Hoeflea sp. 108: one gene and its partner. The protein of the gene in region 1 interacts with the protein of each later gene in a pairwise test. Links are inferred from orthologs where the notes say so. Each region holds a gene or a part of one and is shown on either strand. Other genes may lie near its edges.

Region 1 (14,938 bases):
ATTGGCGAGGAAGATTGGGTCACGGACCGTCTTTTCTCTTGTCTGACAGGCCGCAAGATTATTGGCGCGAGCGTGAGACTCCGGCTAAATCTTTGACCTTACTGCGTTTTTTGACCCCGGAGCTAGCGACAGCCGCATCCCCCCGGCCGAAAGTCGATTGCCGTCTAGCACAGGCTTTTGAGGACCGCAACACGTCCTCTAACAGGCTCATCGGGCACTATTGTCGCATCCTGGGGATGAATCTGCCGATTCACGGCCAGAAGCCGAAAACGAAGCCCAGAGGCAGGGCCGCCAACGCCAGTTCGATAACGATAGCCACCCAATTATAGGGCGTGTTGGCGCCATCGGACATCATCGCCACGATGCGGCCGAAGGCAGTGAACAGCCAGGACACGCCGAGCGCGATGTAAAGCCAAGGCTGGGCCAGCAAAATCGTGCACAGACCGACGCCAAGGAAGAAGCCGGCCATGGTCGCCCGCCCCTGCGCAATGGCTTCGGGATTGTCGGGCCGTGCCTGGAGCCGAAGAATGCGGAACGCGATTCTCGGCGCGAAAAACAGGATGGCGCCGAACAGCAGCGTCGCAACGGCCGAGCTCCAGGCCAGCCATTCGCCCTGGCTGACCGGCCACGGAAAGGTAAATGCCATTGGATTGTCCCCCGACGGTTGCTGGCGTGAATTTACCCGAGCGCCCGGCAGGCGCAACAGGCGCCGGTATCAGGCGAGCGCAAAATCGACGGCGGCAGTTGCGTGTATTGCGGTGGTATCGAAGACCGGGATATCGAAATCATCCCGGCCGATCAGCATGGTGATCTCGGTGCAGCCCATGATCAGCCCGTCTACGTCGCGGCCCTCCGGCGCGCTGCGCAATCGCTCGACCTCCTGGAGGTAAGCCGCCTTGGACTCGGGCTTGACCACGCCCCGCACCAATTCCTCATAGATGATGCGATGGACGATCTCGCGCCCCGCCTCGTCAGGAACCGTGGCGACGATCCCATGCCCATCCGCGAGCCTGCCCCGGTAGAAGTCCTGCTCCATTGTGAAGCGCGTCGCCAACAGCAAAGGCCTGGAGACGCCTGAAGCCTTCATCGCCTCGGCGGTGGCGTCGGCGATGTGGATCAGTGGAACGGACACCCTTGCCTGGATGTCGTCGGCCATGCGGTGCATGGTGTTGGTGCAGATCACCAGGGCCTCAGCGCCCGCCTGCTCAAGGGTGCGGGCCGCCTCGACCATCATGTCGGTCGCTCCCGCCCAGTCATCCGCATGCTGGCGCTCGGCGATCTCCGCGAAATCGAACGACCACAGCAAAAGCTTGGCCGAGTGCAGCCCACCGACGCGGCGGCGGACCTCCTCGTTGATCAAGCGATAGTAGATCGCCGTCGATTCCCAGCTCATGCCGCCAATAAGGCCGATTTTCCGCATCTTTTCCCCGCCGACAACAGGTGATTGCCAAGGAGTCTGGGCGATAGCACGACACCTCATGCGGGGATATAGCCTCGCCGCTCGTGCCGTCATACGCTGTTGGCGGCTGCCGAGGGGAGGACTTGGCCTGATGACCGTTCCCGAACGCATATCCTGGGCCCTGTCGCATCTTGGCTTCGAACCTGTGGATCGCCTGCTGGAAGTCGGGTGTGGCCGCGGCGTCGCGATTGCGATGATTGCCCAAAAACTTGGCGACGGTCACGTCGTCGGGCTTGACCGCTCCGACAGCGCGGTAAAGGCGGCGAAGGAGCGGAACGTCGACGCCATTGCCTCGGGCAAGGTGGAGATCGTGGAGTCCACGCTCGCCGACTACACCGCCGAGGCCGGTCGCTTCGACAAGGTCTTCGCCATCAACGTCAACCTGTTCTGGCTCGAGGCGATGCGCGAGCTGGCCGTGCTGAAGCCGATGCTTGCTCCCGGCGGCGGGCTGTTCCTGTTCTTCGAACCGCCCGGCATCAGTCAGATCGAGACCATCAGGCGCGCCGTCGAGATCAGGCTGAAGGGTGCCGGCTATTTGGTCGACGAGGTCGTCGCTGGCCCGACGCCGAACACGCCGCTTCTGGGCATCATTGCCCGGCCGGCGAACTGAGCTACAGGAAACTCTGCGGGTCGATATCGACCTGCACGCGCACTGAGCCGCGGACCTTGGGCCCTTCTGAAAGCATCGCCTTGATGTAGCCCTGGATGTCCGCCTTGCGGTCGGCCTGGACAAGCAGGCGGAAACGGTGACGCCCGCCGACCATTGCAAGCGGTGCTTCGGCCGGTCCCAGCACATGCACATCCTGCGCAACCTTGGCGGCACGGCGCAGGCCGCGCGCATGGCTCTCCGCCTCAGCCCGCGTCGCGGCACTGACGATGACGCCAGCTAGCCTGCCGAAAGGCGGCAACGCCGCGCGTTCACGCTCATTGATCTCGCGGTCGTAGAAGGCCTCCGAATCGCCCGAGACAATCGCCCGCATGACGGGATGGTCGGGCTGGAACGTCTGCAGCAGGCCAAGGCTCTTCTTGCCGGTGCGGCCGGCGCGGCCCGTCACCTGCGACAGCAGCTGATAGGTGCGTTCTGCGGCGCGTGGGTCGCCATTGGCGAGGCCCAAATCGGCATCGACCACGCCGACCAGCGTCATGTTCGGAAAGTTGTGGCCCTTTGCGACGAGCTGCGTGCCAATGACGATGTCGGCCTCGCCATTAGCAATGGCTTCCAGCTCGAGCCTGAGCCGCTTCACGCCGCCAAGCATGTCCGACGACAAGACGATGGTGCGGGCCTCGGGGAAATGATGAACCACCTCCTCGGCGATGCGCTCGACACCGGGGCCGCAGGCGACCAGGTGATCGAAGGTGCCGCATTCCGGGCAGGCTTCGGGCCGTTTCTCGTTGTGGCCGCAATGGTGGCAGACGAGCTGGCCGCGAAAGCGGTGCTCAACCAGCCAGGCCGAGCACACCGGGCAGCCGAAACGATGGCCGCAGACCCTGCACAGCGTCAGCGGCGCATAGCCGCGCCGGTTGAGGAACAGCAGCGACTGCTCTTGCCGGCCGAGGTTCTCGCGCATCTTGCCGAGCAGGACGGGCGACAGGAAGCCGCCACGTGCCGGCGGCGACCGGCGCATGTCGATGGTGGCGAGATGCGGCAGCGCTGCTTCGGCAAAGCGCGCCGACAGCACGGTGCGGCGATACTTGCCCTGCTCGGCATTGACCCGGCTCTCGACCGATGGCGTGGCCGACGCCAACACCACGGGGAAGCCGCCGATATGGGCGCGCACCACGGCCATGTCGCGGGCGTTGTAGAAAACACGGTCCTCCTGCTTGTAGGCGGGGTCGTGCTCTTCATCGACGACGATAAGGCCAAGCTCCTTGAACGGCAGGAACAGCGCCGAACGCGCCCCGGCGACGACGCGAACGCCACCCTCCGCCACCTGGCGCCAGACGCGTTCGCGCATGCGCGGCGGCAGGTCAGAATGCCATTCCGCCGGCTTGGCGCCGAAGCGGTTCTGGAAACGTTCGAGAAAGGCCTGGGTCAGCGCGATCTCCGGCAACAGGATCAGCACCTGCTTGCCCTTGTCGAGCGCTGCCGCCACGGCCTCGAAATAGACCTCGGTCTTGCCTGAGCCGGTGACGCCATCGATTAGGCTGACGCCGAAGCGGTCGGCTGCCACCAGTTCGCGCAGATCCTGGGCGGCCGCCTGCTGTTCGCCAACGAGCTCTGCCGTCGCGTAGGACGTGTCGGGCGCCGCCACCACCGGGCGCGGTGGGATCATCACCGTTTCGAACACGCCCTGCGCCTTGAGCCCGTCGACGACGGTCGACGACACGCCGGCCGCATGCGCCAGGCCCGAGCGCGTCCAAGCCATGCCGTCATTGGCCATCTCGAGCACGCGCTCGCGCGCCGAGGTCATCCGGTCCGGGCTCGCCTCGGTGCGCACGATGCCTTCCGTCCATGGCTCGGGATCGAAGGCCTCCGGCGCCCGCAGGATCATGCGCGCCACCATGCCAGGGGGCGAGATCGTGTATTGGGCTACCCAGTCGACCAGACGCCGCATATCGGCATTGACAGGCGGGCAGTCGAAGACATGGGCGATCGCCCGCAGCTTTTTCGGGTCAACGGCCTCTACCGGCCCATCCCAGACGATGCCGGCGACTTCGCGCGGCCCCAGCGGCACGCGCACGATCGAACCGGGCACGACATCCATGCCTTCGGGGACTGCATAGGAGTACGCCCGCTCGGCCGGCATCGGCACGAGCACGGGTGCGGCCCTTCTTGTTGGCGAATCGGCGGTCATGACGCGTGACCTTGCCCCGAACTTGGTTTAGAGCAAAGGCCGACACGTGCCGTGCCCCAGCGGCATGCTTCCATTGCCAAGGAGACCACCATGAAGTTTTTCGTCGACACCGCCGACGTCAAGGACATCCGCGAGCTCAATGAGCTCGGCCTGCTCGACGGCGTCACCACCAACCCGTCGCTGATCCTCAAGTCCGGCCGCAACATCGCCGAAGTGACCAAGGAAATCTGCGACATCGTCGACGGCCCGGTCTCCGCGGAAGTGGCTGCCACCGAATATGCCGAGATGATGAAGGAAGCTGCGGTTCTGTCGAAGATCGCCGACAACATCTGCATCAAGGTGCCGCTCACCCTCGACGGCCTCAAGGCCTGCCGCGCCCTGACCTCGGAAGGCCGCATGGTCAATGTTACACTGTGCTTCTCCGCCAACCAGGCACTCCTCGCCGCCAAGGCCGGCGCCACCTTCATCTCGCCCTTCATTGGCCGTCTCGACGACATGGCTGTCGACGGCATGGAGCTGATCGCCGAGATCCGCCACATCTATGACAACTACGGCTTCGACACCGAGATCCTCGCGGCCTCGATCCGCTCGACCGAGCACGTCAAGCGCGCCGCCCTCATCGGCGCCGACGTCGCCACCATCCCGCCGGCAACGCTGAAGGCGCTGGTCAAGCACCCGCTGACCGACAAGGGCCTCGAGATGTTCCTGGCCGACTGGGCCAAGACCGGCCAGAAGATCGGCTGATCCTTTTCGTTAAGACGACCAAAGCCGGCGCCCCCAGCGCCGGCTTTTTCGTATCTGCAGTTCACAGAAGCGGCGGCAGACGCCGCTTGACCGGCTGCGCCTTGACGATCGAGCTGCTCGTCTCCGCCTTGTCGGCGATGCGGTCCAGAATCTTGTCGAGTTCGTCGATGGAACGGATGTGCAGCCGCGCGACGAAGCAATCGTCGCCCGTCACCTTGTCGCATTCCGAGAATTGCGCGATCTGCTGGATCAGGTCCTGCACCACATGCAACTTTCCGGGCAGCGGCCTGATGCGGACGATCGCCTGCAAGGTGTAGCCGAGGGCTGCGGGGTCCACCTCGATGGTGAAGGCGCGGATGACGCCCCGCTCCTCCAGCCGCTTCAGCCGCTCCGATGCGCTCGGCGACGACAGGCCGACGCGTTGGGCAAGGTCCTTGAGCGAAATCCTGGCATCCTCGACCAGGATTTCGACGATGCGCCTGTCGAGGTCGTCAAGCATTTTTCGCTCCTGAGCCAAGATGGGAGAACCACCTTACATTGTTAGGCTATTCCGGGCAAATGGCTGCGCCGACTCATATATTTCCGCAGTCTCCCTGCGCACAATACGCCTCATTCAGCAAGGAGCAGGAACATGACGGACCAGACGCGCGGTACGATCGAAATGACCGCGGCAATGGTGATCTCAGGCACGATCGGACTGTTTGTCGTCCTCTCCGGCCAGCCCGTCATGTCGGTGGTGTTCTGGCGCTGCGCCTTCGGGACGCTCACCCTGCTGGCCATCTGCGCCGGGCTCGGCCTGTTTCGCCCTGACATCGTCTCTCGCAGGCAGATCGTCTATGCCATCATCGGCGGCGTGGCCATCGTCGCCAACTGGGTATTGCTCTTCGCCGCTTTTCCGCGCGCCTCGATCTCCATCGCAACCGCCGTCTACAACACCCAGCCTTTCATGCTGGTGGCGCTCGGTGCGCTGCTCTTCGGCGAGCGCATCACGTTGGCCAAGCTGGGCTGGCTGCTGGTGGCCTTCGCCGGCATGCTGATGATCGTCCAGGGAAAGTCGGGCACGGCCCATGTCGGCACGGACTATCTGGGCGGCATCCTGCTCGCCCTCGGTGCCGCCTTCTTCTACGCCATAGCCGCGATCGTGGCGAAGAAGCTGAAGGGCGTGCCGCCGCATCTGATTGCACTGATCCAGGTCGCGGTCGGTGTCGTCATGCTGGCGCCCTTCGCCAATCTCGCCAACCCGCCGGTCGATATTGGCAGCTGGGCGCTCCTCGTGACCATCGGCGTCGTCCACACCGGCCTGATGTACATCCTGCTGTACGGCGCGATCCAGAAGCTGCCGACCAATCTGGTCGGCGCTCTGTCTTTCATCTATCCGGTAGTGGCCATCGCCGCCGACTACATCGCCTTCGGCCAGCGCCTGCAGCTTCTGCAACTGGCCGGCGCTGCCGCGATCCTGCTTGCCGCCGCGGCGATGACGTTGGGCTGGACGTTCACGCGACGTCGGGTCGCCTGGCACGAAGCCGGTTAATCCTCGTCGTCTGGCATCTCACCTGTGATGCGCATTCCCTCGATGCTGGTCGCGCCTTCGTTGCGCACCACGGTGAGCGGCCGCGCCCCGGTGCGATCACGAACAAGGTCGGCCAGTTCGCGCGAATGGGTGACGATCCAGACCTGTGTCCGCTCGGCCGCCTTGGCGATCATTTCGGCCAGCGCCGGCATCATGCGCGGATGCAGGCTCGCCTCGGGCTCGTTCAGCGCAATCAGCTTCGGCAAGCGATAGGACAACAGCGCCCCGGCAAGCGCCAGGAACCTGATCTGTCCGTCCGACAACTCTTGCGGCCTGAACACGCGCTGCGGAAACTCCGGCAACACCAGTCCGAAAGTGGCTGTTTCCTCGGGCACGGGCACGACGAGTTGCGCCCCGCCCAGCGCCTCGGCGATGCAGCGATCGAGATCAACGGTGTCTTCGCGAATGTGCTTCAGCGTCGCGAACACGGCGGCAAGGTTGGCGCCATCCTCGTCGAGCATCGGCGACGTCGTTGCCAGCGCTGGTCGGCGCACCGGCGAATCGGCGTCGGTGCGGAAGCCATGATAGAAGCGCCAGCCGCTGACTGCGGCGCGCATGTCGCCGACCTCGGGGTAGCGCCCTGCCCCACCCAGCAGCGCCAGTGCCGTCTCAGAGTTCAGCACGCGCTCTGGATGTTCCACCCGACGTCCGTCGGCGTCGCGGGCATAAATCGTCTGGCCCTTGCGCGACATCATCTCGACCGGGCGCCGCCCTGCCTCGACGCTGAGCGTCTCTTCCTTGAGGTGGGGTTCGAAGGCAAAGCCGGCCGAAACAGGCGGTGGCAAACCGATCTCGACCTTGTAGGCGTAACATGCCGCCGTCTCGTCATCGAGGAACGCAGCATCGATGATGACGCGCACCGGTTGTCCCACCCGCCGCTTGCCCGACCACAAGGCCGAACTCATGCCGCCCTCGCCGGCAATCTCGCGAGCGAGCGTGCCTTCGGCCGAAGCCTTGATGAGCTGGAGCGCGCGATAGAGGTTGGACTTGCCGACGCCGTTTTCGCCAACGAAGACGGCGACCTGGCCGATATCAAGCCGGATCGAACGAAGCGACCGATAGCCGGCGGCTGAAAACGAGGTCAGCCGCATCGACCGCTCCGCTTCATAACGGCCCTAGCGCTTGGTCATTTCCTGGGCGATGGCGAGCCGCAGCAGTTCGGCCAGCTCACGCGCCGCACGGTTTTCCGCATCGCGCTGGGCCCGCATGTTGGCGTATTCCTGGCGCGGCCGGTCATAGGACGACGTCACGCTGCGCCTGCCGCTGGCCACGACCTTGGCCGTCTTGATGTCGGTCACGGCATAGGTGCCCGTCAGGGTCACTGTGCCTGCGGTCGGCTCGTCGTCCTTGCTCGTCACCTGGGCGAGAAGCGACGACTCCGTCAGCGACGCGACCGAAAGGTCCATCGAATAGGATGCTGTGGCCGGCTGCCCTGCCCCGCCATTGAACATGAAGATCAGATGGTTGCGGACTTCCTGGCCGTAACGCGTGTTGACCGGCTTGATGTTGATCGAAGCGAGCTGCGTTGCCGTTCCGGCCTCGACGCCCGCCGATGCCGGTCCGTCCGAATAGAGCGGGCGGACCGTGCAGGCCGAAGCGAGCACGATGGAAGAAAGCAACGCGACGCGCGCGACAGCACGCAACGAACCGTTGGACTTACGCGCCTCAGGCAACGACATTGACGATCCTCTGCGGCACAACGATCACCTTGCGCGGCGACTTACCATCCAGCGCCTTCTGCACTGCTTCCAGTGCCAGCGCCGCTTTTTCGACGGTCAATTGATCTGCGTCGCGGGCAATTGTCAAATCCGCCCGCTTCTTGCCGTTGATCTGAATCGGGTACGTGATTTCGTTGTCGACGATCAGTGCCGGATCGAATGTCGGCCACGGCCTGTCAGCAACCATTCCCTCACCGCCGATCGACGTCCAGCACTCTTCCGCCAAATGCGGCATCATCGGCGCGATCATCACGATCAGGATGTCGACCGCCTCGCGCAGCGCCGAAACCATCTCGACCGAAGCCTTGCCTGCAGCCGCATCGGCCAGCGGAGCCTGCAGCGTGTTGCTCAGCTCGTAGATGCGCGCGACGGCCTTGTTGAAGGCCAGCTTGCCGATGTCCTCGCCGACCGCCTTCAGCGCCTTGTGCGCCGCCTTGGAGACCGCTGCGGCATCGCCGTCATGCGCGGCCTTCGGCTCGGCCTTGGCCAGCACGTCTGCCGATTCGGAGATCAGGCGCCAGACGCGCTGCACGAAACGGTGGGCGCCTTCGACGCCGGCCTCGGTCCAGATGACGTCGCGCTCGGGTGGCGAGTCCGACAGCATGAACCAGCGGGCCGTATCGGCGCCGTAGCTGGCGATGATGTCGTCGGGGTCGACCACGTTCTTCTTCGACTTCGACATCTTCTCGATCGAGCCGATCTCGATGGGCGTGCCGTTGGAGAGCAGCGCCGCGCGGCGCTTTCCATCGACTTCCTCGATCTTGATCTCGGCCGGCGTGACCCAGCCGTTCGGACCCTTATAGGTCTCGTGCACGACCATGCCTTGCGTGAACAGCCCCTTGAACGGCTCGGCCAGATTCAGATGGCCGGCCTCGCGCATGGCCCGAGTGAAGAAGCGCGAATAGAGCAGGTGCAGGATCGCATGCTCGATGCCGCCGATATACTGGTCGACCGGCAGCCACTCGTTGGCGGCCTTCGGATCGGTCGGCTCGTTCTCCCACGGTGCGGTGAAGCGCGCGAAATACCACGACGAATCGACGAACGTGTCCATCGTGTCGGTCTCGCGGCGTGCATCCTTGCCGCATTTCGGGCAGGCGACATGGCGCCAGGTCGGATGACGGTCAAGCGGATTGCCCGGACGGTCGAACTCGACATCGTCAGGCAGCTTGACCGGCAGGTCGGCCTTTGGCACCGCCACCACGCCGCAATCGTCGCAGTGGATCATCGGGATCGGGCAACCCCAGTAACGCTGGCGCGAAATGCCCCAGTCACGCAGGCGGAACTGCACCTTGCGCTCGCCCATCGGTCGGTTGCCGATCGAGATCTGCTCGAGACGGGTGGCGACGTCGTTGAACGCGTCCTTCGGCTTCATGCCATCGAGGAAGCGCGAATTGATCATCACGCCGTCGTCGGTATAAGCCTCCTCGGTGACCTGGAAGGTCGCGGCATCGCCGCCTTCCGGCATCACCACCGGAACCACCGGCAGACCATACTTGTTGGCGAAATCGAGGTCGCGCTGGTCCCCAGACGGGCAGCCGAAGATGGCGCCCGTGCCGTAGTCCATTAAAACGAAGTTCGCGACATAGACCGGCAGCGTCCAGCTCGGATCGAATGGATGGACGACGCGGATGCCGGTGTCCATGCCCTTCTTCTCGGCGGTCTCGAGCGCTGCGACCGACGTGCCCATGCGGCGCACGTCTTCCATGAAGGCGGCGAGCTCGGGCTTGCTCTCGGCAGCCTTCTTGGCCAGCGGATGGTCGGCCGAGATCGCCATGAACGAGGCGCCGAAGATCGTGTCCGGACGCGTCGTATAGACTTCCAGCTCGCTCTCGCCAGCGGGTGCCGTACCTTCAGCCAGCGGCCAGCGGATCAGCAGGCCTTCCGAGCGGCCGATCCAGTTGCGCTGCATCAGCTTGACCTTCTCGGGCCACTCGTCGAGGCCATCGAGCGCATCGGACAGGTCCTGCGCGAAATCGGTGATCTTGAAGAACCACTGCGTCAGCTCGCGCTGTTCGACCAGCGCGCCCGAGCGCCAGCCGCGTCCGTCGATCACCTGCTCGTTGGCGAGCACGGTCATGTCCTCTGGGTCCCAGTTGACCTTCGAGGACTTGCGCGTCACCAGGCCCTTCTCGACGAAGTCGATGAACAGCATCTGCTGGCGGTGATAATAGTCGACGTCGCAGGTCGCGAACTCGCGGCTCCAGTCGAGCGACAGGCCCATCGACTTCAGCTGCGTTCGCATCGTGTCGATGTTCTGGTAGGTCCACGCCTTGGGGTGGACCTTGTTCTGCATCGCCGCGTTTTCCGCAGGCATGCCGAAGGCGTCCCAGCCCATCGGGTGCAGCACGTTGCAGCCCAGCGCCCGGCGATAGCGCGCCACGACGTCGCCCATCGTGTAGTTGCGGACGTGGCCCATATGGATGCGGCCCGACGGATAGGGGAACATCTCGAGCACGTAGTACTTCGGCCGTGGATCGTCGTTCACGGTCTCGAAGAGCTTTGCGTCGGCCCAGGCCTTCTGCCATTTGGGTTCGGACGCGCGCGGATTGTATCGTTCGGTTGCCATCGGATGTTTTTCACTTAAAAGCGTGCGTGGACCGGGGCGAAAACCCGCGGTTCAGGAAATCGTTGCCGGGTGTTCATCATGGATTCCCGGACCCGTCAACTCCGGCAGCCCGGGGGCGGGCAAAAAGCAGCAGGGCCAGCGGCATGGAAAACTCGGTCGAACAGCTAACGCTGGTGAAGCATAAGATAGGTGCGGCCGAGCGCGAAGCCAACAGGCAGGACGGATCGGCAACGCTCGTCGCGGTCTCCAAGACCTTCGACGCCGAGCACATTCGCCCCGTCATCGAAGCCGGCCAGCGCGTTTTTGGCGAAAACCGCGTCCAGGAGGCGCAGGGCAAGTGGCCGGCGCTGAAGGCCGAATTCTCCGACATCGATCTCCACCTCATCGGCCCGCTCCAGTCCAACAAGGCCAAGGAGGCGGTCGCCCTGTTCGACGTCATCGAAACCGTCGACCGTGAGAAAATCGCCGCCGAGCTTGCCAGGGAAATCGAGCGCCAGGGCCGCGCCCCGAAACTCTATGTCCAGGTCAACACCGGCTCCGAGCCGCAGAAGGCCGGAATCGAGCCGCGCGAGGCGGTGGCCTTCGTCAAGCGCTGTCGCGAGATCCACGGCCTCGCCATCGAAGGCCTGATGTGCATCCCGCCGGCCGAAGAAAACCCGGGTCCGCATTTCGCCCTGCTTGCGAAGCTGGCGCGCGAAGCCGGCGTCGAAAAACTGTCGATGGGCATGTCTGGCGACTATGAGCTGGCAGTTGCATTCGGCGCCACCAGTGTTCGTGTCGGCTCGGCGATCTTCGGAACACGCTGAGCAGCGCCTGGCCAGCAACAATTGGGCAACAAAAAAGCCGGAGCTTTCGCCCCGGCCCTTTCCAGACAAGTCGCTCAGGCTTATTCGGCCGCGACGATCTTGCCGCCTTCCCACTTGAACAGCGAGAAGCTCGGCGAGGTCAGGTCGCCGGTTTCGCCATAGGTCAGGTTGCCGATGGCGGTGGCGATCGGCTCGCCCGACTTCAGTGCCGTGGCGACTGCCGCCGTGTCGTCGGCCTTGCCGGCCTTCTCGATACCGGCCTTCAGCACTTCGACCGCGGCGTAGGCATTGAGCGTGAAGGCTTCGGCCGGAATGCCCTTGTCCTTCAGAATCTTGACAGCGTCGGCCGAGGCCGGGTTCTTCAGCGCATCGGAAGCGTTGGTGAACAGCGTGCCGGCCGCAGCTTCGTTGCCGATCGCCCAGAACTCGGTGTTCGACAGGCCCTCGCCGCCGATGATCACGGCGTTGACGCCGCCATCCTTGAGCTGGCGGGCCAGCAGGCCGCCCTCGGGGTGGTAGCCGCCGAAGTAGATCACGTCGACATTGTCGGCCTTGAGGCGCGTGACGAGTGCCGACAGGTCCTTCTCACCTGGGGTGAGCGAGTTGTACTGCACTTCCGTCACGCCACCCTTGTTCAGCGCTGCCTTGAAGGCATCGGCCAGACCCTTGCCGTAGGTACCCTTGTCGTGAACGACCGCGATGCGCTTGTCCTTGAGGTTCTTGAGCACATAGGCGGCAGCCACCTCGGCCTGCTGGTCGTCGCGGCCGCAAGTGCGCAGCACGTTGGTCAGGCCGCGGTTGGTCAGGTCAGGCGCCGTCGCGGTCGGGGTGACCATCAGGATGCCGTTCTCGGCAAAAACGTCCGAAGCCGGAATTGCCACGCCCGAAGTGACCGGACCGACGACGTATTTCACGCCTTCGCCGACCAGAAGGTTGGCCGCCGAAACACCCTGCTTGGGATCGCCAGCGTCGTCGGCGAGCTTCAGCACGATCTTCTCGCCAAGGATGCCGCCCTTTTCGTTGATGGCGTCGACCGCCGCCTGGGCGCCGTTCTTGACCTGATCGCCATAGGCGGCCACCGGGCCGGTGAGCGGGGCGACGAGGCCGATGGTGATGTCGGCGCGCGCCGCCGAACCGAAGGCAACCAGCGCAGCGAGCGAGACGCCCGCGAGGATTTTCAAGTTCATGGTTTTCTCCCTTTGACCGCCACTCCCAACGGGTGCGGCGGAAGTTCCGAGCCGAGCGCCGCATGGGACGCATGTGCGCTCTGACACTTACGCATCGCCCAATCGCCGGGCCGATGCACTGCATCGGGCAATACCCTCCCGGCGTTCCGGCTGCAATCGGCCCAGCCGTCGAGAACAGGCTTTTGATTTGTGCCAGCAGCGCTCCTGCTGACAAGAGCTAGCCGAAATAGTGGCTTACACGCGGGTGCCGCCTGAGCGGCTCGGGCCGGTAGGATAGCGCATAATCGTCGAAGCGACGCTCGATATTGGCGCACAGCCTGTCGAGATCCTGGGCCTTGCCGCGCACCGTGCGCTCGCCGGGCAGCCAGAAGATGCCGAGGCCGGTGCGCTCGTCATGGACCTCGCCAAGCACCTTGCCATCGAGGTCGACCGCTATCGGGAAGTCGAGGCCCGACAGGACGCGGAGCCGGTCGACCATCCAGCCGAGGCTGAGCAGGGCAAGGCGGTCGTCGTCGGCATAACCGCCGCCAATGTCGGAATGCACGCCGGGAAACCAGCATTGCTCGATGACCTGGCCGGCGGTACGGCTTTCGGCATCGGGGTCGGCCCACAGCACCGGCGCAAACGTCTTGCGATTCTCGTCGACCGACAATGCGTGCAGACCGACCGGCACGCGCGTCGACAGTTCGTTATCGTGGAACTCGTGCTGGTACGGATTGACCACGTTCATGATGCCTGGCAGGCCGAGCGCCCGCACCGTATCGAACACGCCGATGACATCGGGCACCACGGCCTGCCCGGCATACCGGGCGGCGAAATCCGCGCCGGCTTTCCGTCGCTCCGAACTGTTCTTGATCTTGTAGGCCTTGACGGCCTCCTCCGCGATCGCCCGTCGCCTGATCGCCCCTGGTCCGGTTTCGTCGCGTGAAATCGGCGCGCCCTTGTCGGTCATGGCGATGCCGCAGACCGAAAGCACGCCGCCGACGCAGCGGGCGGTGTAGGCGCCGCGGGAAAATCCGAACAGCCCGATCTTCATGCCAGGGCGCCATTCCCGCAGCAGCGCCTCGTAGCAATCGACGATGTTGGCGGTGATGCCCCAGCCAGTGGCCTTGCTCCAGAGGTTGCGCAAGGTGCGCGTCCAGTCCCATTCGCCCTCTTCCGGCGCGCCGAGCCCGGCATCGTAGAAGGCCCTGATGCCCGGCCTGCCGTCGATGGCCGAATACATCTGGAAGACATTGGTGTTCTTGAAGTGCTGGTCGCCTATCTGCTCGACCTCGTCGGCCCTGACGCCGCGCTGGCCGGTGCCGTCTGAAAAGACCAGAACCCAAGCATCGCTTGTCTGAGACATGCCGCCTTCCCCCGATTGCCAGCCCGCCACATCAGGATGTTAGCATGCCGACAGGGCGACATGCGCCTGCCTGCGGTCAACTGGGTTAATCGGGGTTGGAGACGGCCTCAGTGCAGCACGAACTCGCCGTCGACTCTGCGCCACTCGTTGGGAGCAATCAGCTTGCGGTGGGTGTAATGCACCGAATGCAGCGGCCCCTCCAGCTTGGCCCGCCAGAACTCGATGAAGCCGAACAGGATCGGGAATTTCGGCGCCAGATCGTAGTCTTGCCAGATGTAGGTCTGCAGCACATGAGGATGGTCGGGCAGATGATAGAGGATTTCGGCCGTGGTTAGGCCGTAGCCCTTGAGCATAAGTTCCAGTTCAGAAGCGTCGCGCATTGCAAGCCTTCCGTGTCGAACAGCTCCTCCACGGCACAACTCTGCGCCGCAGCAGTTAACCGTCTGCTAAATCAACGAAAATCGTATATGATAGTTCCAAGAAATCAGCAGTTTAGCACTCGACCGAAGGCAGTGCTGATCGCTATATAGCGGCGGCGATTTGCCGCTGCGGAAAGACCGCGGCCAAATCCAAGGTCTAATATTGTGGCGAGGCGCGAATTGATAATAATGCGCGCCAACGCGGCTCCAGTGCCGCCGTCCGCCGGCCACAAGGAGCCGCGGGATCGTTTCCGGGAGGAAGGGAGAGAAATGTCCGAAGTCCGTGTCCACCGCGTCCAGCCGGCGTGGAAGAAGAATGCGCTGAT
Region 2 (14,617 bases), 1.6 Mb from region 1 along the record:
TCCCGCCGACACCCCAAACCGAAAGAACCCTCCCCCGATGATGCGCACGATCCTTGCCGGCATTCTGGTCCTCATGGCAGCCGGCGTCGGTTGGCTGACCTTCGACTGGTACCAGAAGCAGAACACCGCCCAGGCCTTCGGCGCGCCTTTCGTCCTCGTCGACCAGAAGGGCAAGGAAATCACCGAGGCGGCCTTCCGTGGCCAGCCGAGCGCCGTGTTCTTCGGCTTCACCCATTGCCCCGAAGTCTGCCCGACGACGCTGTTCGAACTCGACGGCTGGCTCAAGCAGCTCGGCGACGAAGGCAAGAACATCCGCGCCTATTTCGTTTCGGTCGACCCCGAGCGCGACACGGCCGACGTGATGAACAGCTACGTCACCAACGTGTCCGACCGCATCATCGGCATCACCGGCACGCCGGAAAAGATCGCCGCGATGACCAAGGCTTTCGGCATCTACTCCAAGAAGGTGCCGACCGAAGGCGGCGACTACACGATGGACCACACGGCCTCGGTGCTTTTGCTCAACAGCAAGGGTGATTTCTTCGGCACCATCGCCTATGAGGAGAACCCAACCGCCGCGCTTGCCAAGCTCCAGCGGCTTGCCAAAGAAGGCTGACCCTTTCGGACCCGACATGACCCAGACACGGCTGCACATCACCACCGGCCGCGAAGCCGCCAACCGCATCTTCGCCGCCCTCGAGACCGCCTTCGAGGAAGATGGCTGGCCGATCGCCGTGATCGAGGTCGACGAGGACCGCGACATCCACGAGGTGTCGCTCTATGCCGACGGCGAGGTCGAGGACATTGCGCGGCGCATGGCCGAGGTCATTGCTGAGGCGGGCCATAAGGGTCCGCTCGGCCGCGAGGTGCTGCCCGATGTCGACTGGGTGGCGAAGTCGCTTGAAGGCCTCAAGCCGGTCGAGGCCGGGCGCTTCATCGTCCATGGCGGCCACGACCGCGAGGATGTGCGCCCCGGACAGATCGCCATAGAGATCGAGGCAGGCCTTGCCTTCGGCACCGGGCACCATGGCACCACGGCCGGCTGCCTGGAGATGATCGAAAAGGTCGTGACCTCAGAGAAGCCGGTCAACGCGCTCGACCTCGGCACCGGCAGTGCTGTGCTGGCAATCGCGGTCGCCAAGCTGGCGCCGATCCCGGTTCTCGCCACCGACATCGACCCGGTGGCGACCGATGTCGCCGCCGCCAATGTCCGCCTCAACGGCGTCGAGGCCCATGTCGAGACGGCGACGGCCGAAGGCTTCGACAACCCGATCTTCGCCGCGCGCGGCCCCTTCGCGCTGATCGTCGCCAACATCCTGGCACAGCCGCTGATCCTGCTCGCCCCCGAGATGGCCGCACATCTGGCCGCCAGCGGTTCGCTGGTGCTGTCGGGCATCCTCGACCGCCAGCATGACGCGGTGCTCGAAGCCTATGTCGCGGCAGGCTTCCGCCACATAGAGACCTTCCACAGGGAAGGCTGGGTCACGATCCACCTCAAGAACTGACGCCGTTTTTGCGTCATCGCCAGGACCGCCGCCGCTGGCCCAAGCCGGCGGCGTTGCCAGTCTTTGCACGCGACGATAACGTCGCCGACAATCAAGCTCTCCCGGGAAACAACCATGTTCCAGTCCTTTGAATCATCAGGCGACCCAAGCGTCGGCAAACCGCGCGTCGCCCTGCTTCGTCAGTGGATGAAGCAGAACGGCATCGACGGCTTCATCGTGCCCCGCGCCGACGAGCACCAGGGCGAGTATGTCGCCGCCCGTTCCGAGCGTCTGAAGTGGCTGACTGGCTTCTCGGGTTCGGCCGGTGTCGCCATCGTGCTTGCCAACAGCGCCTATGTCTTCGTCGACGGCCGCTACACGCTGCAGGTGCGCGACCAGGTCGATCTCGGCATCTTCACCATCGAGAGCCTGATCGAGACCCCGCCTGCCCTGTGGATCCGCGAAAACCTCGCCAAGGGCACCCGCCTGGGCTTCGACCCGTGGCTGCACACCATCGGCGACGTCAAGGCGCTGAAGGCCTCGGCTGAAAAGGTCGGCGCAACGCTCGTGCCGCTGACAGAGAACCCCATCGACGCCGTCTGGCAGGACCAGCCGGACGCACCGCATGCCAAGGTCGAGATACATCCGGAAACTTTTGCCGGCGAGCTCGCCAAGGACAAGCTCAAGCGCCTCGCCGCGGCCATCTCGGCCGAAGGCGCAACCCACGCCGTGCTCACCGACCCATCGTCGCTGGCCTGGACCTTCAACATCCGTGGCGGCGACGTGCCCCACACGCCGCTGGCGCTCGGCTTTGCCGTGCTTGCGGCCGACGGCTCGCATGCCGTCTATCTCGACAAGCGCAAGCTCGGCCGCACCGAAGAGGCCTATCTGACCCAGCTTGCCGACATCAAGGCGCCCGCCGACCTCGAAGCCGACATCGCCGCCCTCGCCCGCTCTGGTCGGCAGATTGCGCTCGACCCGGCCCTCGCGGCCGAAAAGCTGCGCGCCCTGATCGAGGACAATGGCGGCTCGCTCATCCTGGCGACGGACCCTGCCCGCCTGCCCCGCGCCACCAAGAACAGCGCCGAGATCGCAGGCTCCCGTGCCGCCCATCGTCGCGACGGTGCCGCCGTCGCCAAGCTTCTGTGCTGGCTGGATCGCCAGGCGCCTGGCAGCATCGACGAGATATCAGTCGTCACCAGGCTGGAGGAAGCCCGTCGCCTCACCGGCGAAGAAACCCAGATGCCGCTGCGCGACGTGTCCTTCGACACCATCTCGGGCGCCGGCCCCAATGGTGCGATCATGCACTACCGCGTCTCGCGCCAGACCAGCCGCGTGCTGGCTGACGGCGAACTGTTCCTGCTCGATTCGGGCGCCCAATATCAGGACGGCACCACCGACATCACCCGGACCGTCCCTGTCGGCAAGCCTTCGGAGGAGATGCGCGAACGCTTCACGCTCGTGCTCAAGGGCCTGATCGCCATCTCGACGGTGCGGTTTCCCGCCGGCACGCGCGGCGCCGATATCGACGCGCTCGCCCGCATGGCGCTATGGCGTCACGGGCTGGACTTCGCCCACGGCACCGGCCACGGAGTCGGCTCCTATCTCGCCGTGCACGAGGGTCCGCAGCGCATCGCCAAGACCGGCATGGAAAAGCTGCTGTCGGGCATGATCCTGTCCAACGAGCCCGGCTACTACAAGGAAGGTCACTATGGCATCCGCCTCGAGAACCTGATCCTGGTGACGCGCCCCGACGAGCTGCCGGGCGGCGACATCGCCATGCATGGTTTCGAGACGCTGACGCTGGCGCCCTTCGACCAGCGGCTGCTGCGCACCGACCTTCTCACCCGCGACGAACTCGACTGGCTCAACGCCTATCACGCCCGGGTGTTGATGGAGATCGGACCGATGCTGGACGGCGAAGCGCTCGCCTGGCTGGAAAAGGCGACGACGCCCATTCCCTAGCCGAATGATTTGCTGCCGGCCTCATCTGGGGCCGGCGGTTTGCCGGCCGCTTTAGGAAGGCGGCGGCACGGTCCCTGAACTCAGCCGATAAAGTGCCGCAGCGCGATCAGGGTCACAGCCCCGGCCAAAAACATCGCCATCAGGCCGCTGCGCAGCGAAACGACTGCCGCAACCGCAAGTGCCGCCAGTTCAGCCGGTCCGGCCGACAGGGTGGCCGGCGCCACAAGGGTGGTCAGCACCGCAGCCGGCACCGCATTGAGCCCGGCTTCGACGCGCGGATGCAGGCGTTCGAAGCGTGACAGCACCAGATGGCCGCCGACGCGCGTCAGGTAGGTCGCCACCGCGCTGGCAATGATGATCCAGAATGTCGTGCTCATGAGTTGGCCTTTGCCGTGCGGACAGGCATTGCCGCGGCAAACAGCACGCCGGCAAGCGCGCCGAGCGAGACATGCCAGGGCGAACCCACGGTCTTGTAGGCAACCATCGAGGCGATCGCACTGGCAATCACGATCGGCAGCCAGCGCGGCCGGTTGCGGAAGCTCATGACGATGCCGAGGAAATAGATCGGCAGCAGGAAGTCGAGGCCCAGCGCATGGGTGTCGGGGATCAACCGTCCAAACAGCGCGCCGATGCCGCTCTCCACCACCCAGCATGTGTAGAGCGTCAGCGCCATGCCCATGTACCAGACGAAGCTGACCTTGTTGCCCTGCTCGCGAATGCGCTCGGCCTCGGCATATTGCGGGTCGGTCAGGAAGAAATAGGCGATTGCCTGCTGGACCCAGGGCCAGTGGGCGATGTGCGGGCCAATGGCGGCCGAATAGAGCACATGGCGGAAGTTGACCGCGAAGATCGACAGCACGATCAGCCACGGCGCGACGTGCTGCCCGAACAGCTCGATGCCGACCAGCTGGCTGGCCCCGCCGAAGATCGTGGCGCTCATCAAGGTGGCCTCGGCCACCGTGAAGCCGTTGTCCACGGCCAGCGCGCCGAACAGCACGGCAAAGGGTCCCGAAGCGACCACCACCGGCACGCTCATCCGGGCACCGCGCGCAAACTGCGCCAGACGATCGCTCACGCTTCAAGCCTCCCTGAAAAAGGCCTTGAATAGGTCAGTCGTTCGTCGCTGTCACATCAATTCGCTTGAGCCAAGGCATCAGCGAAACTCAGCTCTTTTTCGGCTTCCTCGGTGCCGGCTTCACCGAACAAGGCGTGTTGCCGCCCGCATGGAGACGACCGGTCGTCATATCGAGCCTGATCGGCAGGTCGCGCAGCGACGACACGTTCAGCTTGCGCGCCGCAGCCAGAGCCACCTCGCCGCATGCATGCGCATCCTCGGCCGCATTGTGGTGCCTGAACGAGAAGTCGATATGGCGCGACACCTCGTTGAGCCGGTGCGAGGCAAGCTCACGCCACACCACCTTGGCCATCTTGAGCGTGCAGACATAGTCGATGTCGGGACAGCTGACGCCATAGAGCTGATAGCTCGCCCTGAGCACGCTCATGTCGAACGACGCGTTGTGGGCGATGACGAGCGTGTCGGAAAGATCGGCCTCGAACTCCTCCATAACCTCGGGGAATTCGGCAGCGTCCTCGACATCTTCAGGGCGTATGCCATGGACGGCCATGTTGAAGCGTGAAAAGCGCATGTCCCTGGGCCGGATGAGCCGCTCCTCGACGCGGATGACCGCGCCGTCCTCGATCCAGGCAAGGCCAACGGAACACGGGCTGCTGCGCTTTTCGTTGGCAGTTTCGAAATCAATGGCAAGTGCACGCATGAAGTCGGTCAGCCCACCTGCCCGACGCGTTCGAACCACTGGTCCTCTGATATGACCTCGATGCCAAGTTCACTCGCCGTTTTCAGCTTCGAGCCGGCGCCTGGCCCCGCCACCACAAGATCGGTCTTCTTCGACACCGATCCGGCAACCTTGGCGCCCAGCTTCTCGGCCATGGCCTTGGCCTCGTCGCGCGACATCTTTTCAAGCGATCCGGTGAAGACCACGGTCTTGCCGGAGACCGGCGACGACACGTCGCCGATGCGCTCCTCGTCGAGCGGCACAACCTCGGCCAGCAACGCCTCCACCACTTGCCTGTTGTGCTCCTCGGCGAAGAACTCGACCACTGCCTCGGCGACGATGGTGCCGATGCCGTTGATCCCGGTCAGTTCCTGCCAGGCGGCATTGCCCTTGTCGCCCTTGCCCTCGGGCATCACCGCAACCATGCCCGCGGTTCGCAACGCGTCGAAGCTGATGTAGTGGCGCGCCAGCCGCTTGGCATTCGTCTCGCCGATATGGCGGATGCCGAGCGCAAACAGGAAGCGCGAAAACTCGACCTGGCGTCGGTCGTCGATCGCCGCATAGAGCTTGCGTGCCGAGGTCGCGCCAAAACCGTCGATGTTTTCGAGCTTGGTCAGCGAGCCTTCCTGGCGCCTCTTCAGCGTGAAGATGTCGGCAGGCGAGCCGATATGCAACGACGGGTCCTGCGACTGGAAGAAGAACTCGATCTGCTTTTCGCCAAGGCCCTCGATGTCGAAAGCGTTGCGCGACACGAAATGGCGCAGGCGCTCCACAGCCTGGGCCGGGCAGATCAGGCCGCCGGTGCAGCGCCGCACCACCTCGCCCTCTTCGCGCACGGCATGGCTGTCGCAGGCCGGGCAGCGCGTTGGAAACTGGTAACGCTCAGCGGCCGCCGGACGCTTCTCCATGACCACGTCGAGAATCTGCGGGATGACGTCCCCTGCCCGCTGGACGATGGCAGTGTCGCCGACGCGGATGTCGCGGCCGTCGCGGATCGGCTGGCCGCTGTTGCCGATGCCCTTGATGTAGTCTTCATTGTGCAGCGTGGCGTTGGTCACGACCACACCGCCGACGGTCACCGGCTGCAGCCTTGCCACCGGCGTCAGCGACCCTGTACGGCCGACCTGGATGTCGATGCCGAGCAGTGTCGTCGTTGCCTTCTCGGCCGGGAACTTGTGCGCAATCGCCCAGCGCGGGCTGCGCGACACGAAGCCAAGGCGCTGCTGCAGATCAAGCCGGTCGACCTTGTAGACGACGCCGTCGATGTCGTAGCCGAGCCCGGCGCGATTGGCCTCGATCATCCGGTATTGCGACAGAAGCCCGTCAACGCTGTCGAACACCTTCATCAGCGGATTGACCTTGAAGCCGTAGCGGCCAAAGGCCTGTACCATGCCCATCTGGGTATCGGCGGGCATGTCGCTCACCTCGCCCCAGGCATAGGCAAAGAAGCGCAGCGGTCGGCTTGCGGTAATCGAAGTGTCGAGCTGGCGGAGCGAACCGGCGGCGGCATTGCGCGGATTGGCAAAGATCTGCTTGCCCGCCTCCTCGTTGCGCCGGTTGAGCTCGGCGAAATCGAGATGGCTCATATAGACCTCGCCGCGCACCTCCAGCACCTCGGGAAAGTCGCCCGACAGCACATTGGGGATGTCGGCTATGGTACGCGCATTGGCGGTGACGTTTTCGCCCACCTGCCCGTCGCCACGCGTCGCCGCCGTCACCAGCCTGCCGTTCTCGTAGCGGATCGACAGCGACAGGCCATCGATCTTGGGCTCGGCGGTGATCGCCACCGGCTCGCTCGCGCCGAGCCTGAGAAACCGCCTGATGCGGCCGACGAATTCGCTGACATCCTCATCGGCAAAGGCGTTGTCGAGCGACAACATCGGCACGACATGGGTAACCTTGCCGAACTTCTCGGAAACGGCCGCGCCTACCGACTTCGACGGCGAATCCTCGCGCACCAGATTGGGGAATCGCTGCTCGATCGCGAGGTTGCGGCGGCGCAGTGCGTCATAATCCGCATCCGAAATGGTCGGCGCATCCTCGGCATGGTAGCGCAGGTCATGACCGGCGATCTCCAGCGCCAGCCGTTCGAGCTCGGCTGCGGCCTCGGCTTCGCTCAGCGATTCGACCGGCTTTTCGGACATGGTGCACTCCATCTTAGCGCGTCGGCCCGAAAATCGGACCCGATTTTCGGGAAGCACGATGCGCAGACTCAATAAGTTAGAGCATCCTTTGAGCGTCCGTTCGGACGCACAAAGGATGCTCTAATGGCCGGCACCATAGATCAGGATGCGCCGGCGCGGGAGCCGCCCCCAGCGAATTCCACGTCAAATCGGCAGGGTCGCAAAGGCTCCTGACATCAGGAGCCTGGCCTTCGGGCAAGTCAGGAGATAGCGGCCGTGTTCTCGCGCAGCAGGCGCTCGGCGGCGGCGCGCGCCTCCTCGGTGATGGTCGCCCCAGAAAGCATGCGGGCGATCTCTTCCTGGCGCGCCGGACGGTCCATCTCGTGGATCCCGGTCGCGACCCGGTCGGTGTTGCCCTTCTTGGAGATCAGGAAATGCGTCGCCGCCCGCGCCGCCACCTGGGGCGCGTGGGTCACCGACAGCACCTGCACACGGCTGGAGAGCCGCGCCAGCCGCTGGCCGATGGCGTCGGCCACCGCACCTCCAACGCCCGTATCGATTTCGTCGAACACCAGCGTCGGCGCCGAGCCGCGATCGGCAAGCGCCACCTTGAGCGCCAAAAGGAAGCGCGACAGCTCGCCGCCAGAAGCCACCTTCATCATCGGCCCGGCCCGCGTGCCGGGATTGGTGCGCACCCAGAACTCGACCTGGTCGATGCCTTCGAGCATGCGATTGTCGGTCTCGCTCGACATTTCGACGAGGAATTCGGCACGCTCGAGCTTCAGTTCCGGCAGTTCGGCCATGACGGTCTTGCGCAGGCTCTCGGCTGCCACCTTGCGCAATCCGGACAGGTTCGCCGCGATCCGGTCATAGGCCTCGCGGGTGGCCCGCGCCTGCTCCTCCAGGGTATTCAGGCGCCCCTCGCCGGCGTCGAGATCGGCAAGGTCGGCGACCATCGTGTCGCGCAGCTTGGCCAGGTCGTCGACGGCGACATTGTGCTTGCGGGCGGCGGCACGCAGCGCAAACAGCCGCTCTTCGGCCTTTTCCAGCCGCTGTGGGTCGTATTCGGTGGCCCTGAGCGCTGCATCGACACCCGATTGTGCCGCATCCAGCGAGATCATCGCCTCGTCGAGCGACTTCACGACGTCGTCGAGCAGGCCCGGCACCTCGGCCGCCTTGCGCTGCAGGCGGCGCAACAGGCTCGCCAGCTGCGGCAGCGGCGACGACGAGCCCGACAGCACGTCCTGTGCATCCTGGATTTCCGAAGCGATCTTTTCGACCCGCATCATCGCGGCGCGCAGTTCCGCGAGTTCGCTCTCTTCACCCGGTTGCGGATCGAGCTTGGAGAGTTCGGTCACCGAAGCGCGCAGATATTCAGCCTCGCGGGCGGCAGCCTCCACGCGCGCACGGTGCCGCGAAAGCTCCTGCTCTGCGCCGCGCCACAACTTCCACGCCTCGGCCGTCGCCTTGGCCTCGCCGACATGGCCGCCGAACGAATCGAGCACGTCGCGATGCGCACCGGCATCGACAAGGGCGCGGTCGTCATGCTGGCCATGGATCTCGACCAGCGCGCGCCCGATGTCGCGCATCAGCGTCACGCTGGAGGGCTGGTCGTTGACGAACACACGGGTGCGCCCGTCGGCCGTCTGCACGCGCTTCAGGATGACGTCGCCGTCATCCTCGATGGCATTGTCGGCCAGAAGCGTGCGCACCGGGTGGTTGCGCGGCACGTCGAAGACGGCCGTCACCTGCCCCTGGTTGGTGCCGTGGCGGACAAGCGACGCATCGCCGCGCGCGCCGAGCGCGAGCGACAATGCGTCGAGAAGGATGGATTTGCCGGCGCCGGTCTCGCCGGTCAGCACGGAAAGGCCTGGCGTGAAATCGATATCCAGCCGTTCGATCAGGACGATATCGCGGATCGACAGTCTGGAGAGCATCGAATTGCGGTCAGGCGCCGGAGAACATTTTCCCGGCCTTGGAAATCCATGAGCCGGCATTCTCGCGCGGCTGCAGGCCGTTGGTCTGCAACAGCTTGTAGGAATCCTTGTACCACTGGCTGTCGGGATAGTTCTGGCCGAGCACGGCAGCTGCCGTCTGCGCTTCCGAGGTCAGGCCCATCGCGTAGTAAGTCTCGACGAGGCGAGCGAGCGCTTCTTCGATGTGGCGCGTGTTCGAATAGTTCTCGACCACGTTGCGGAAACGCTTGGCGGAAGCGATGAACTCGCGACGCTCGAGATAATAGCGGCCGATCTGCATCTCCTTGCCGGCGAGCTGGTCGCGGGCAAAGCGGATCTTGGCATTGGCGTCGTCGACATATTCCGATGCCGGCCAGCGCTGCACCACTTCCTGCATCGCCTCGATGGTCCGGCGCGCTTCCTTCTGATCCTGCGTGACGTCGCGAATCTGGCGGAAATAGCTCAGGCCGATGATGTACTGGGCGTAGGCGGCGTCGTCGGTGGAAGGATAGAGCGCGAGATAACGCTTCGCCGAATTGATGGCTTCTTCATAGGAGCCCTGGCGATAGCTGGCGAAAGCGCCCATCACCATCGACTTGCGGGCCCACTCGGAATAGGGGTGCTGACGGTCGACCGCCTCGAACTTGCGGCTTGCCTCTTTCAGGCGGCCGGCATTGAGGTTGGCAAGACCCTGATTGTAGAGCACGTCGGCCGGCTCGGTCTGCTCGACATAGGTCGCCAGATCGACATCGGCTTCGCCGGACATGCAACCGGAGAGCGCAAGCGTCGGAATGACGAGCGACAGCGCCACAGCAAGAGGCGTCACGCGCAATTTCGATCGATCGGCTCGTATCAATGACATCACTGAGTTCCGCCCCTTCGGCGCTGTTTCGCTTTTAGGCACTGGCCATAGATCACAACTGGCCGTGCCGGGCAACGCTATCAGCGGCCAATCGCGCAATTTTGTGGCACGTGAACGCACATGCCATTTCGCCGGTCGAGTGGTGCAACAAGGTCACACCACCCTTCCCCGCAAGGCTGCGATCAGAGCATCCAGGGCGCGTGGACAGCCGCGCTGACGGCGATGAGTTCGGCCGAACGACCGCGCTCGCGACGCGATGTTTCGACGATTTCGAAGGCCGAACGATCGGAAAGCAGGCGACGCAGGGCAGATGCGTTGAGCCTGTGGCCACCGCGATAGGAGCGGAAGCAGCCGATGAAGCGCGCGCCGGCAAGCGCCAGGTCACCCATCGCGTCCAGCGTCTTGTGACGCACGAACTCGTTGGAGAAGCGCAGGCCTTCCATATTGATGATGTGATCGTCATCGCCGATGACAACCGAATTCTCCAGCGACGAGCCGAGCGCATAGCCGGCTGCCCACAGGCGCTCGACGTCCTTCATGAAGCCGAAGGTGCGGGCCCGCGAAATCTCCTTGCGGAAGATATCGTCGTTGATGTCGGAGGCAAAGGACTGGCGGCCGATGGCCGGGCTCTCGAAATCGATCTCGACCTCGAAGCGCGTGCCGCCATAGGGGCGGAACTCGGCCCAGGAGGCCCCGCTTTCGATTCGCACCGGCTTCAGCACACGGATATAGCGGCGCTTGACGTCGAGCGTCTCGATACCGGCCTGGTCGATGGCTTCGACGAACTGCGCAGCACTGCCGTCGAGAATCGGAACTTCCGCGCCTTCGACCTCGATCACCAGATTGTCGATGCCGAGGCCGAACAGTGCCGCCATCAGGTGTTCGATCGTGGCGACATGAACGCCCGCGGGATCGCCGAGCAAGGTGCAAAGATCCGTTGCACCCACTTCTGACACAATTGCGCGGAACTCTCGGCCATCAACGTGAAAAACCACACCCGTGTCGGCATCCGCCGGCAGGAAATGGATGGACACGGGCTTACCGCTATGCACGCCGATCCCCGACAGGGTCGCGCGCGATTTGAGTGTTGTCTGAAAATCCTGCAAGTCGATCCCCATATGCCCGTCCACATCAGGCCTGTTCTATCGCTCTACGGCGACAGGCCCTTCTCGGCTCTGATGGACGGGGCCTCATCCCCTTTGCACCCGTCCGGCCGAATTTGAGGCGCCATGCGTTCGTCAGAACTGGCGAAAGGCGCCTCGAAATTTCAAATCTGGCTGCTGCTTCTTCCGAAAGCCAAGACCGACTCCCGGTCAAATGCACCAGACGGCGCGAAGATAGTCTTCCGGATGAGAGACTCCAAATCACGGTTTCTTACTCCGTGTAACTGCGAGGCCACTTCGACTCGCTCTGACAAGCTCATGTTTTAAATGATCTTTTCAGAGCAAAAGGCGGACGTCGAGACGCCCGCCTTTCAAACCATGTTACCGCTCGTTCACAGATCAGTTTGCTTGCCGGCGCAGGAACGCCGGAATCTCAAGCTGATCGTCTTCCTGAGTCCGTGCCTGCGGCGCAAGGCGACCCTGGTCGTCGAGCTGGCCGCGGCGCGGCGCGTAAAGCTGCGATTCCTGGCTGACGGCGCGGCGCTGTTCCGGGGCCGGCTGGCGCAGTTTCGGCTCACGCGGCTGCGCAGGCTGCAGGCGAGCAGGCTCTTCCTCGCGGCGGGTCAGGCCGCTCGTCAGGCGCTTCAGCAAGCCCATCGGGCCGCGCTCTTCATGATCGACCGGCTGCGCCTTGGCGGCAACCTCTGCCTTCACCATCGGCGGGAAGTCTTCGACGCGCGGCATGCGCGGGGCGACCGGAGCCGGCTGCACCGCCTGCTGCGGAGCGGGCTGGTGGAACTGCTGCGGAGCCGGCTGATGGAACGGCTGCGGCGCGGGCTGGTAGGCCTGCGGCTGAGGCTGCGGCTGGGCTGGCGGAGCCGCAAACAGCTTGCTCTGCGGGCGGAAATCCTCAGTCGGCGCGGCTGGGCGCGGCTGGGCCATGCCAGCTGCATTGGCCTCGGCCAGACGGATGGCCTCGGCGATCGGATCGTTGGTGCGCACTTCCATACGCGGCTGCTCGACCGGAGCGGCCTGCTGCGGTGCCGGGCGCACTTCGGCCGGACGCTGCTGCTGGGTGGGCTTCGGCGTCTGGCGGATGGAGATCGGCGCTGCTGCCATGTCGGCGGCGGTCTTGTCGATGCCGGTGGCAACCACCGACACGCGGATGACGCCCTCGAGGTCTTCGTCGAAGGTGGCACCCAGGATGATGTTGGCGTCCTGGTCGACTTCCTCGCGGATGCGGGTCGCAGCTTCGTCGACTTCGAACAGGGTCAGGTCGCGGCCGCCGGTGATCGAGATCAGCAGCCCCCGCGCACCCTTCATCGAGGTTTCGTCGAGCAGCGGGTTGGCGATCGCAGCCTCGGCAGCGGCCATTGCGCGGCCCTCGCCCGAAGCTTCGCCGGTGCCCATCATGGCCTTGCCCATCTCGCGCATCACCGAACGGACGTCGGCGAAGTCGAGGTTGATCAGGCCTTCCTTGACCATCAGGTCGGTGATGCAGGCGACACCCGAATAGAGCACCTGGTCTGCCATGGCGAAAGCGTCCGCGAAGGTCGTCTTGTCATTGGCGAGGCGGAAGAGGTTCTGGTTCGGGATGACGATCAGCGTGTCGACGCACTTCTGCAGCTCTTCGATGCCGTAGTCGGCCGTCTTCATGCGGCGCTGGCCTTCGAAGTGGAACGGCTTGGTAACGACGCCGACGGTCAGGATGCCTTTTTCGCGCGCGGCGCGGGCCACGACCGGAGCAGCACCCGTGCCGGTGCCGCCGCCCATGCCGGCGGTGACGAAGCACATGTGGGTGTTGGACAGATGATCGATGATCTCGTCGATGCACTCCTCGGCGGCCGCACGGCCGACCTCGGGCTGCGAACCGGCACCCAGGCCCTCGGTGACATGCGCGCCGAGCTGGATGAGGCGCTCGGCCTTCGACATCGTCAGCGCCTGGGCGTCGGTGTTCGCCACCACGAACTCGACGCCGCGCAGGCCGGCAGTGATCATGTTGTTGACCGCGTTGCCGCCGCCACCGCCGACACCGAACACGGTGATGCGTGGCTTGAGCTCGGTGATGTCCGGCTTCTTGAGATTGATCGTCATAGTCCTCGTCCTTTTTGCCTTTGAAGCCGCTTCGCCGTGCGGCCTTCTATGGGGCTGACCCCGTCAATTCCTAAAAACTGTCTTTCAACCACTGACTCATGCGATGCAGTCTTCCGCCCGTCCCGGTCGCCCTGTAACCGGACATCCCCTTCGCCGACTGGCTCTCGATGCCCACCATCTGCGGGTAGATCAGAAGCCCGACCGCCGTCGCGAAGGCTGGCCCTTTGGCCGCCTCCGGCAGGCCTGCCACGCCGAGCGGGCGGCCGATGCGAACGTTGCGGCCGAGAATGCGACGCGCGGCCTCGGGCAGCCCCACCAGCTGGCTGGCGCCACCGGTGAGCACCACGCGCTTGCCGATGGCATTGCCGTAGCCGGACTTGTTGAGACGGTCGCGCAAAAGCTCCAGCGTCTCGTCGATGCGGGCGCGGATGATGCGGGTCATCACCGAACGCGGGATCTGCAGCGGCACTTCATTGTCATCGACGCCGATGGGCTGGATGCTGATCAGGTCGCGATCGTCGGTGCTGCCGGGCAGAGCCGAGCCATGCATGACCTTGAGCCGCTCGGCATCGTCGAGGCGGGTCGACAGCCCCTTGGCCAGATCCATCGTCACATGGTTGCCGCCGACGGGAACCCCGTCGGCATGAACGAAGCGGCCTTCCGAGAAGACCGACAGCGTCGTGGTGCCGCCGCCCATGTCGATGCAGGCAGCGCCCATTTCCAGCTCGTCGTCGACGAGCGCGGCAAGGCCGCTGGCGTAGGGGGTCGCCACCATCTGCTCGACGGAGAGGTGCGAACGGTTGATGCAGAGTTCGAGATTGCGCAGCGGCGCGGAATCACCCGTCAGCACATGCATGTCGACGCCAAGCGTATCGCCGACCATGCCGCGCGGATCGCGCACGCCGCGCTCGGCATCGAGCGAGAAGGCGATAGGCAGCGAATGGATGACCTCGCGCTCGGCGCGCAGCGCCTGCTTGGCGCCGGCCGACAGCACGCGCTTGACGTCGGCTTCCTCGACCTCATGCCCGCCGAGATTGATCGTGGCGGTAAAGGACTCGCTCTTGATGCGGCCGGCGGAGAGATTGACAATCAGGGAATCCGCGGTCAGCCCGGCCATGCGCTCGGCGGCATCGACAGCCAGGCGGATGGCATGCTCGGCGCGGTCGAGATCGACGACGACGCCCGACTTCACGCCCTGCGACTTCTGGTGGCCTATGCCGATGACCTGGGCCTGGTGC

The links.
Region 2: the proteins of leuS (region 1) and ligA interact in binary tests that used the Escherichia coli proteins (3 or more experiments, as listed by UniProt). The link is inferred for Hoeflea sp. 108 from one-to-one orthologs.

The regions. Positions count from the first base shown.
Region 1 is NZ_KB890024.1:4,685,148-4,700,085, forward strand. Bases 8,034-11,249 are described here. They hold leuS (leucine--tRNA ligase), read right to left. Parts: upstream 10,853-11,249; coding sequence 8,234-10,852; downstream 8,034-8,233. Other genes in these bases: lptE (LPS assembly lipoprotein LptE), read right to left, coding at 8,034-8,247; B015_RS0123325 (YggS family pyridoxal phosphate-dependent enzyme), read left to right, coding at 10,996-11,249. Also shown: B015_RS0123270 (F0F1 ATP synthase subunit delta), read right to left, coding at 1-23; B015_RS0123275 (DUF4345 family protein), read right to left, coding at 251-646; B015_RS0123280 (aspartate/glutamate racemase family protein), read right to left, coding at 716-1,420; B015_RS31475 (class I SAM-dependent methyltransferase), read left to right, coding at 1,551-2,069; B015_RS0123290 (primosomal protein N'), read right to left, coding at 2,071-4,254; fsa (fructose-6-phosphate aldolase), read left to right, coding at 4,345-4,998; B015_RS0123300 (Lrp/AsnC family transcriptional regulator), read right to left, coding at 5,060-5,497; B015_RS0123305 (DMT family transporter), read left to right, coding at 5,630-6,529; B015_RS0123310 (AAA family ATPase), read right to left, coding at 6,526-7,659; more of lptE, read right to left, coding at 7,684-8,033; more of B015_RS0123325, read left to right, coding at 11,250-11,658; B015_RS0123330 (branched-chain amino acid ABC transporter substrate-binding protein), read right to left, coding at 11,739-12,845; B015_RS31480 (DUF2235 domain-containing protein), read right to left, coding at 13,063-14,193; B015_RS0123340 (usg protein), read right to left, coding at 14,301-14,573; acs (acetate--CoA ligase), read left to right, coding at 14,883-14,938.
Region 2 is NZ_KB890024.1:3,057,231-3,071,847, forward strand. The notes cover bases 4,810-7,704. They hold ligA (NAD-dependent DNA ligase LigA), read right to left. Parts: upstream 7,387-7,704; coding sequence 5,233-7,386; downstream 4,810-5,232. Other genes in these bases: B015_RS0115235 (3'-5' exonuclease), read right to left, coding at 4,810-5,224; recN (DNA repair protein RecN), read right to left, coding at 7,626-7,704. Also shown: B015_RS0115210 (SCO family protein), read left to right, coding at 38-616; B015_RS0115215 (50S ribosomal protein L11 methyltransferase), read left to right, coding at 633-1,505; B015_RS0115220 (aminopeptidase P family protein), read left to right, coding at 1,620-3,449; B015_RS0115225 (AzlD family protein), read right to left, coding at 3,530-3,826; B015_RS0115230 (AzlC family ABC transporter permease), read right to left, coding at 3,823-4,485; more of B015_RS0115235, read right to left, coding at 4,613-4,809; more of recN, read right to left, coding at 7,705-9,302; B015_RS0115250 (outer membrane protein assembly factor BamD), read right to left, coding at 9,313-10,182; lpxC (UDP-3-O-acyl-N-acetylglucosamine deacetylase), read right to left, coding at 10,365-11,300; cell division protein FtsZ, read right to left, coding at 11,685-13,379; cell division protein FtsA, read right to left, coding at 13,450-14,617. UniProt on the Escherichia coli protein: DNA ligase that catalyzes the formation of phosphodiester linkages between 5'-phosphoryl and 3'-hydroxyl groups in double-stranded DNA using NAD as a coenzyme and as the energy source for the reaction.